Regions from separate parts of the Mesorhizobium sp. NBSH29 genome, predicted to be linked through region 1. Evidence: riboswitches for the same ligand, from Rfam matches in the RefSeq annotation. Region 1 holds a riboswitch; the other holds the start of a gene.
What was found. A riboswitch is a leader RNA that binds a small molecule or an ion and turns the genes downstream of it on or off. The one in region 1 is predicted to bind S-adenosylmethionine.
Positions count from the first base shown of each region.

Region 1 (4,012 bases):
ACACCGCCTGCTGGCCAAAAAAGTTCCAAAACCACCAAGGCATGGACAGTCCGATCCTCTGGCCGGCGGCGTTCAGTGCGGTTGCGCTTTCGACGGTGGCACCGACTTCGTCGCACAGATTGACGAAATCGCGGATGGTGCAGAAGTGGATATTGGGCGTGTCATACCAGCTGTAGGGCAAATCCTTGGTCACCGGCATACGGCCGCGCAGCAGCAGCGACAGGCGCACCTGCCAGTGACCGAAATTGGGGAAGGATACGATGGCATGGTTGCCGATGCGCAGCAGGTCGTCGAGAACCGCCTTCGGATTGCGGGTGGCTTGCAGGGTCTGTGACAGGACGACAAAATCAAACCCCTTGTCGGGGTAGAAGCCAAGGTCGGCATCGGCATCGCCCTGGATGACGGAGAGCCCACGCCCGACGCATTCATTGACGCCGCGCTGGGAGATTTCCACGCCGCGCCCATCGACCTGCTTGTCGCGTTCCAGCAGTTGCAAAAGCTCGCCATCGCCACAACCAACATCAAGCACCCGGGCGCGCGGGGTAATCAAGTCGGCGATGACAGCAAGGTCGACGCGCTGGGCTGCATTGGTGCTCATGGCGTTTCCTCCAGCCCGCGGGCCCTGGCCGCCGAGTGGATGAAACCGCGAATGGCGGAAAACAATTCGGGTTCGTCCAGCAGAAAGGCATCATGGCCGCGGTCGGTGTCGATTTCGACAAAGGAGACCGAAGCGCCAGCAGCGTTGAGCGCATGGACGATCTGGCGGCTTTCGGATGTCGGAAACAGCCAGTCGCTGGTGAAGGAGACCACGCAGAAGCGGGTGGAGGTGCCCGCAAACGCATCAGCCAGACGTCCGCCATGGTCGGCGGCAAGGTCGAAATAGTCCATCGCCCGGGTCATGTAGAGGTAGGAATTCGCGTCGAAGCGGTCGACAAACGTCATGCCTTGGTGGCGCAGATAGCTCTCGATCTGGAAATCGGCGTCGAAGCCGAAGGTCAGCACCTCGCGGTCCTGCAGGTTTCGACCGAATTTACGGTGCAGCGCGCTTTCGGACAGATAGGTGATGTGGGCCGCCATGCGGGCGACGGCGAGGCCCTTTTCCGGGCGCTTGCCGGCCTCAATATATTTGCCGCCGCACCATTCCGGGTCGGCCATCACCGCCTGCCTGCCAACTTCGTGAAAGGCAATGTTTTGCGAGGAATGGCGCGCGCCGGTAGCGATCGGCAGCGCGCAGAATACACGCTCGGGGAAACTTGCCGCCCATTCCAGAACCTGCATGCCGCCCATCGAGCCACCGACCACAGCAAACAGGCGATCGATGCCAAAATGGTCGACCAGCATGGCCTGAGCCCGAACCATGTCTCTGATGGTAATAATCGGCAGGTCCAGCCCATAGGGCTTGTTCGTTTCGGGATTGATCGAGGCTGGGCCAGTGGAGCCGAGACAACCGCCGATCACATTTGAGCAGATGATGAAATAACGATCCGTATCGATGATCAATCCGGGGCCAATCAGCACGTCCCACCAGCCTGGCTTTCCAGTCACCGGGTTCGGGCTTGCTACATGCTGGTCGCCGGTTAGAGCATGGCAGACCAGAATGGCGTTGGACCGTTCAGCGTTCAGCGTTCCATAAGTCTTATAGGCGATCTGGAAGGGCGAGAGCAGGGCGCCGGCGTCAAGCTGCAGTGGCTGCTCTGCGCCAAAGCGCACGATCTCGCTCGACGGATCGTTGGCCTCGTCTTTTCTGGCTTTCTTCGTGGCGCGCGCTGCGGCCATGGGCGTTTGTCCTTGCGGGGCTGCTATCAGGGCAACAAAAAACCGGCGTTGCATCTCACAAGCCGGTTACACCATTGCAACGGCCCTTTAGCGAGTTGTTTAACGTGGCTGCAAGCCGACCGGCCAAATCACCACGGGAGTCAGCATGATGTTTAGGCGGCGCAGACCTTTGCGTCAATCTCAAAGCTTTGCTAGAGCAGGCGGCCCTTACGGGGTCGAATGCCCGCACTTGATGAAAAGCTGAGCTATGCCTGATCCCCTGTTTCACAAAATCGCGCTGATCGGCATAGGCCTCATAGGCTCGTCGCTCGCCCGTGTCATCAGGCGCGAGGGACTTGCCGGTGAGATCATCGTTTCGACCCGTAGCGCCGAGACGCTTGCGCGGGCCGAGGAGCTGGGACTTGGCGACCGTTATTTTTCGCGTGCTGATGAGGCTGTGCGCGACGCTGATCTGGTGATTGTTTCGGTTCCCGTCGGCTCATCGGGGTCCGTGGCGCAAGAAATTGCACCGGCCCTGAAAAAAGGTTGCATCGTCACCGATGTCGGCTCCACCAAGCGTTCGGTCATCGCACAGATGCAGCCGGCGCTGCCCGATCATGTCCATTTTATCCCTGGCCATCCGCTCGCAGGCACCGAGCGGTCTGGACCAGATGCCGGGTTCGCGGAGCTGTTTGAAAACCGCTGGTGCATCTTCACGCCGCTGCCAGGCACCGATGCTGGCGCGCTGGAAAAGCTCTCCGAGTTCTGGCGGCGTTGCGGCTCCAATATCGAGATAATGGACGCCGACCACCACGACATGGTGCTGGCCATCGTCTCGCATCTGCCGCACATTATCGCCTACAATATTGTCGGCACAGCCGATGATCTCGAGGCTGTGACAAAATCCGAAGTGATCAAGTATTCCGCGTCGGGCTTTCGCGACTTCACGCGCCTGGCGGCCTCCGATCCCACCATGTGGCGCGACGTGTGCCTGCACAACAAGGATGCGATCCTCGAAATGCTGGCGCGGTTTTCCGAGGATCTCGCTTCGTTGCAGCGCGCGATCCGCTGGGAGGATGGTGACAAGCTGTTCGAGATGTTCAGCCGCACGCGGGCCGTGCGGCGCTCGATCATCGAGGCCGGTCAGGAAATCGATGTTCCCGATTTTGGCCGCCAGGTGGTGGAACACCCGGCCGGCGGCAAGTCATAGGAGCGGCGGGATTGCGCCAAGCGGGATAAAGCCCAGTACGGCGCGACCCTTGACGATCTTGAGCGGCAGTTCCGGCGCGCCACCCAGAAAAGCCAGCCCAGCGATGCCCGAATTGATTTGGCTTGCAAATTCGGGGGCCGCAACAGCCAACGCATTGGCAAAGCCCTTAGGGTTGCGCATGGCAATCTTCAGGTCTGCGTCGAGCAGGCCATCTTCGGCCACTGTAAATGTTCCTGAGACGCTAATCCCCGTATCAGCGTCAAGCGAGATGCCAAGGTCGCGCACAGTGCCTGACTGGCCGCGCAGGCTTTTTTGACGGGCCTGAACAAGCGCAACGCCATTGGCGAGTGTGCCGTCAAACGTGCCGGCAAGCACAGGCAGCGTGCGGCCGCCTACGGTGTCGGCATCGATCTGCAACTCCGAAAAGCTGCCGGCGACATCGACATCGGCGCCGCTCGGCCGCAGATGAGCCTCAGCCTTGCCTGCACTGAACAGCATCACGGGGTCGCCATCATCAGGGTCTGTCTGCGCCGACAGGCCGCTGGCCTCGAGCGAGATGCGTTGCGGCAGCGGCCTTGCAATGCGCGCACTGCCGCGCAGATTGTCCCAGTCGAGCCAGATCTGGGTTTTGCCGGGAATACGGGTGCGTAGCGGGCCGTTCACCTCGGCGACGATTTTCAGCGGGTCGTAGACCTGGGCTGCGGTGCGCAGGCCGCCCAGTGTGGCGAACAGATCATTCTCGCCGGCGCCGTGATAGGCGATCGTGTCGCAATAGACGCCAAGCCGAAAGGGGTAACCGCGCACAGTCATGTTTCCGCATTCTGCGGTCACGCCGTCATGGTTCAGCGCCGCCACCACGGCCTTGGTGCGTTCGGTCAGCTTGCCGGCAAGGTAGTACCATCCGGCGCTATAGCCTGCGATCAACAGCAGGATGAACGCCGCAAGGTACATGAAGCGGCGGCTGGTGGAGGGGGCGGCTTTCGTGTCAGCGGGCGTCATGCTTAGCTTTCGTTTCGGCTTGCTTCGAAAAAGAATTTCCGAAACCTT
Region 1 is NZ_CP045492.1:458,895-462,906, reverse strand. It holds gene metW (methionine biosynthesis protein MetW) at 1-598, opposite strand, end outside; gene metX (homoserine O-acetyltransferase MetX) at 595-1,776, opposite strand; SAM riboswitch at 1,844-1,921, opposite strand; gene GA830_RS02200 (prephenate/arogenate dehydrogenase family protein) at 2,024-2,965, shown strand; gene GA830_RS02195 (DUF2125 domain-containing protein) at 2,960-3,964, opposite strand.

Region 2 (4,012 bases), 1.2 Mb from region 1:
CTCCTTCGGCGCCCGTGCCAAAACACAGGCGCCGTAGACAGTCATCCGCCGTAAATGTCGAAGTCGAAGTATTTCGCCTGGATCTTGGCGTAGGTGCCGTCGGCGACGATGGCCTTGAGCGCGGCGTTGAGCTTTTCGCGCAGGTCATCCTCGCCCAGGCGAACAGCTATGCCAGCTTCGGTCTCCGTGCCTGTCACATCGCCAATCATCTTGCAGCAATCCTTGCCTTCGCCCTTCAGCCAGTCGGTGAGGACGAACTTGTCGGAAATAACGGCATCGAGACGGCCATTGATCAGGTCGGCGACTGCTTCCTCCTGGGTCGGATAGGACTTCACGTCAGCGCCTGCCTTGGCATATTCATCGTCGGCATACATGCTCTGCGTAGTGCCGGCCTGCGCGCCCACTGACTTTCCAGCCATCGCAGCAGGGTCTGTTGCGGTCATGCCGCTGTCTTTCAATGCCACGACCGCAAGTGGAGTGGTATAATATTTGTCGGTGAAGGCGACCTGCTTCTTGCGTTCCTCGGTGATCGACATCGAGGCGATGATGGCATCAAATTTCTTGGCCTGAAGAGCGGGGATGATGCCGTCCCAATCCTGAGCGACGAGTTCGCAATCCGCTTTCATCTGGGCACAAAGAGCGTTGGCGATGTCGACGTCGAAACCTTCGAGGGTGCCGTTTGACGACAAGGTGTTGAAGGGCGGATAGGCACCCTCAGTACCGATCTTCAGCTTCATCGTGTCTTCGGCGGAGCCTGACGCGACAGACAGGAAAAGAGCGGCGGCAGTGAGCAGACCGGTGGAAATACGCATGGGATACCTCTTCAAAAAATGGAATGACAAGCCAAGCATGGCGTGCTGTCGCGCGCAAGGGACCGAGAGTTGGCTCAGGCTGGCCGGAAATGCTTGGAGAGTTTCAGCCCCTGTGCCTGATAGTTCGATTTGAGATCCGAACCGTAGAGTGCAGTTGGCCGGGCGAGCATGTGCTCGTAGACCAATCGTCCGACAATCTGGCCATGCTCCAGAATAAATGGAACCTCATGGCTGCGCACCTCCAGAACCGCGCGGCTGCCGGTGCCGCCGGCTGCCGAGTGGCCGAAGCCTGGGTCGAAGAAACCAGCATAGTGAACGCGGAATTCTCCGACCAGCGGATCAAACGGGGTCATCTCTGCCGCGTGGAGCGGGGGCACATGCACAGCCTCGCGCGACACCAGAATATAGAATTCATCCGGGTCCAGCACTAAATCCCCGACGCCATTGTTATAAAGCGGATCCCAGAAATCGAGCACATCATGGGCGGCACGTTTGTCGACGTCCACCAGCCCGGTATGGTGCTTGCCACGATAACCAATCAGGCTGCCTTTTTCACCGCCCAGATCGATGGACAGCGCGATGCCGCCGCCTGAAATGTTGTGGGGGGCGGTCGCCACCAGCGTTTCGGTCTGGTGCAGATGCTCCAGTTCGGCTTCTGTCAGAACCGCATTGCCTTTGCGGAACCGGATTTGCGACAGGCGCGAGCCGGTACGCACAACGATGGGAAAGGTGCGTGGCGATATTTCAAGATAGAGTGGACCTTTATAGCCGGCCGGCACCTTGTCGAACTCATGGCCGCGGTCGGTCATGACGCGGGTGAAGATGTCGAGACGACCGGTCGAGCTTTTGGGATTGGCGGAGGCTGAAATGCCGGCTGGCAGATTGAGCGCTTCGAGCAGCGGAACAATGTAGACGCAGCCCGTTTCCAGTACCGCCCCATCTGTCAGGTCGAATTCGTGCAGTTTTAGGCGGTCGAGCTTGTCGGTCACTTTCTTCTCGGGGCCGGGCAAAAAACTTGCCCGCACGCGCCATGCCTTGTGGCCGAGACGCAAGTCGAGGCTGGCTGGCTGTATCTGATCGGGATCAAGCGCGCGCTCGGCCTTCATGGCACCGGCGCTGAACAACGCTGCGATCTCGTGGTCGGGAAGAATACCGGTCTGGCCCACACTTTACTCCAAATTGGTGGTCGAGGTTTAACGCGACACAACATTGACGCAAGCGGGGGACGGGTCTAAAGGAGCATTTATCCCGTGGTGATTTGGCCGGTCGGCTTGCAGCCACGTTAAACAAGTCGCTAAAGGACCGTTGGGCCGCTAGGCCATATGGACCGGTTTGCGACTTTCGCGGCCGGTTTTTTTGTGTCTGGATGATTGTGATGACTTCGACAAAGCGCCCTTTGAAGCCTCAAACCCAGCTGGTCCATGCCGGCACCCTGCGATCCGGCTTTGGCGAAACATCCGAGGCGATGTTTTTGACGCAAGGGTATGTCTACGCCTCAGCCGAGGCCGCCGAGGCGCGCTTCAAGGGCGAGGAACCGGGTTTCATCTATTCACGCTACGCCAACCCGACAGTCGACATGTTTGAAAAGCGCATGTGTGCGCTGGAGGGCGCTGAAGATGCGCGGGCCACCGCGTCGGGCATGGCGGCGGTGACGGCTGCTATTCTGTGCAGCCTGAATGCCGGCGACCATATCGTCGCGGCGCGCGCGCTGTTTGGCTCTTGCCGTTGGGTGGTGGAGACGCTGGCCCCGCGCTACGGCATCGAGACGACGCTTGTCGATGGCACCGAACTTGCAAACTGGGAACAGGCCGTTCGCCCCAACACCAAGATTTTTTTCCTCGAAAGCCCGACTAACCCGACGCTTGAAGTGATCGACATCGCTGCGGTGGCCAAGATCGCCCATGCGGCAGGTGCGCGGCTTATCGTCGACAACGTGTTTGCCACGCCACTGCAGCAAAAGCCGATGGAGCTTGGCGCCGATATCGTTGTGTATTCGGCGACCAAGCACATTGATGGACAGGGCCGCTGTCTTGGTGGTGTTATCCTATCCGACAAGGAATGGATCGACGAACATTTGCACGACTATTTTCGTCATACCGGACCGAGCCTGTCGCCGTTCAATGCCTGGACGTTGCTGAAAGGGCTGGAGACGCTGCCGGTGCGGGTGCGCCAGCAGACCGAGAGTGCAGCGCGCATTGCGGATTACCTTGCCGATCATCCAAAGATCGGACGCGTCATCTATCCCGGACGGGCCGACCACCCCCAGGCCGACATCATCAAACGGCAGATGAGCGGTGGCTCGACCTTGATCTGTTTTGATCTCAAAGCAGGAAAGAATGCCGCGTTCGCATTTGAAAACGCGCTGGATATCGTCCTGATTTCGAACAATCTGGGTGACTCAAAAACCCTCATCACCCATCCAGCGACGACCACCCACAAGAACCTGACTGATGAAGCGCGCGATGAACTGGGGATTGATCCCGGTACGTTGCGACTGTCGGTGGGACTTGAGGATATCGACGATCTGCTTGCCGATATCGACGCTGCACTGGCGACGGTCAGCTAAGGGTACGCGCCGCCAGAACAACGCGGGAAAGGGCTGTGTAGAAGCAGATCCCCGCAAAAATATATGCGATTGGGCCGAAATAGGCTGGAAACAGACAGAAAAGAACGAAGGTTGCGATCGTTTCGGACGCTTCGGCAAGCCCGGTGGTGAAGAAGAGTGATTTTTCGCCCCGCGCCTGTGTTGTCAGGTTCCGCTTCTCGGCCATGATGGCATAGGCGAGGAAGCTCGCACCGTTCACGTAGAACGACAGGACAAGGACTGCACCCGCAACGGCATTGGCCGCCGGGTTAGCTATCACGAAGCCTAATGGGATGGCGCCGTAGAAGGCGAAGTCGAGAACGATATCCAAATAGCCGCCGAGATCGGTGCGCTGCGTCGCCTTGGCCACCGCACCGTCGAGACCATCGCCAAGGCGGCTGATAAGGAGAAGTGCCAGTCCGAGCCAGAAATGGCCAAGAGCAATAGCCAGCGCCGCCGCCATGCCGAGAGCGAAGGCGAACAAGGTCACCGTATTGGCCGAAACGCCGGCGTCGGCCAACGCGCGGCCGATGCGGTTCAACGAAGGTTCGATGCGCTTCCGCGCCCAGCCATCCAGCATGAAGTACCTCTTCGCTGCCGCTCATAACTGCCTGCC
Region 2 is NZ_CP045492.1:1,674,392-1,678,403, reverse strand. It holds gene GA830_RS08310 (ABC transporter substrate-binding protein) at 42-812, opposite strand; gene GA830_RS08305 (2'-deoxycytidine 5'-triphosphate deaminase) at 887-1,978, opposite strand; SAM riboswitch at 2,053-2,130, shown strand; gene GA830_RS08300 (O-succinylhomoserine sulfhydrylase) at 2,188-3,378, shown strand; gene GA830_RS08295 (CDP-alcohol phosphatidyltransferase family protein) at 3,371-3,976, opposite strand.
Region 2: another riboswitch for S-adenosylmethionine. It lies ahead of GA830_RS08300 (O-succinylhomoserine sulfhydrylase); the one in region 1 lies ahead of metX (homoserine O-acetyltransferase MetX).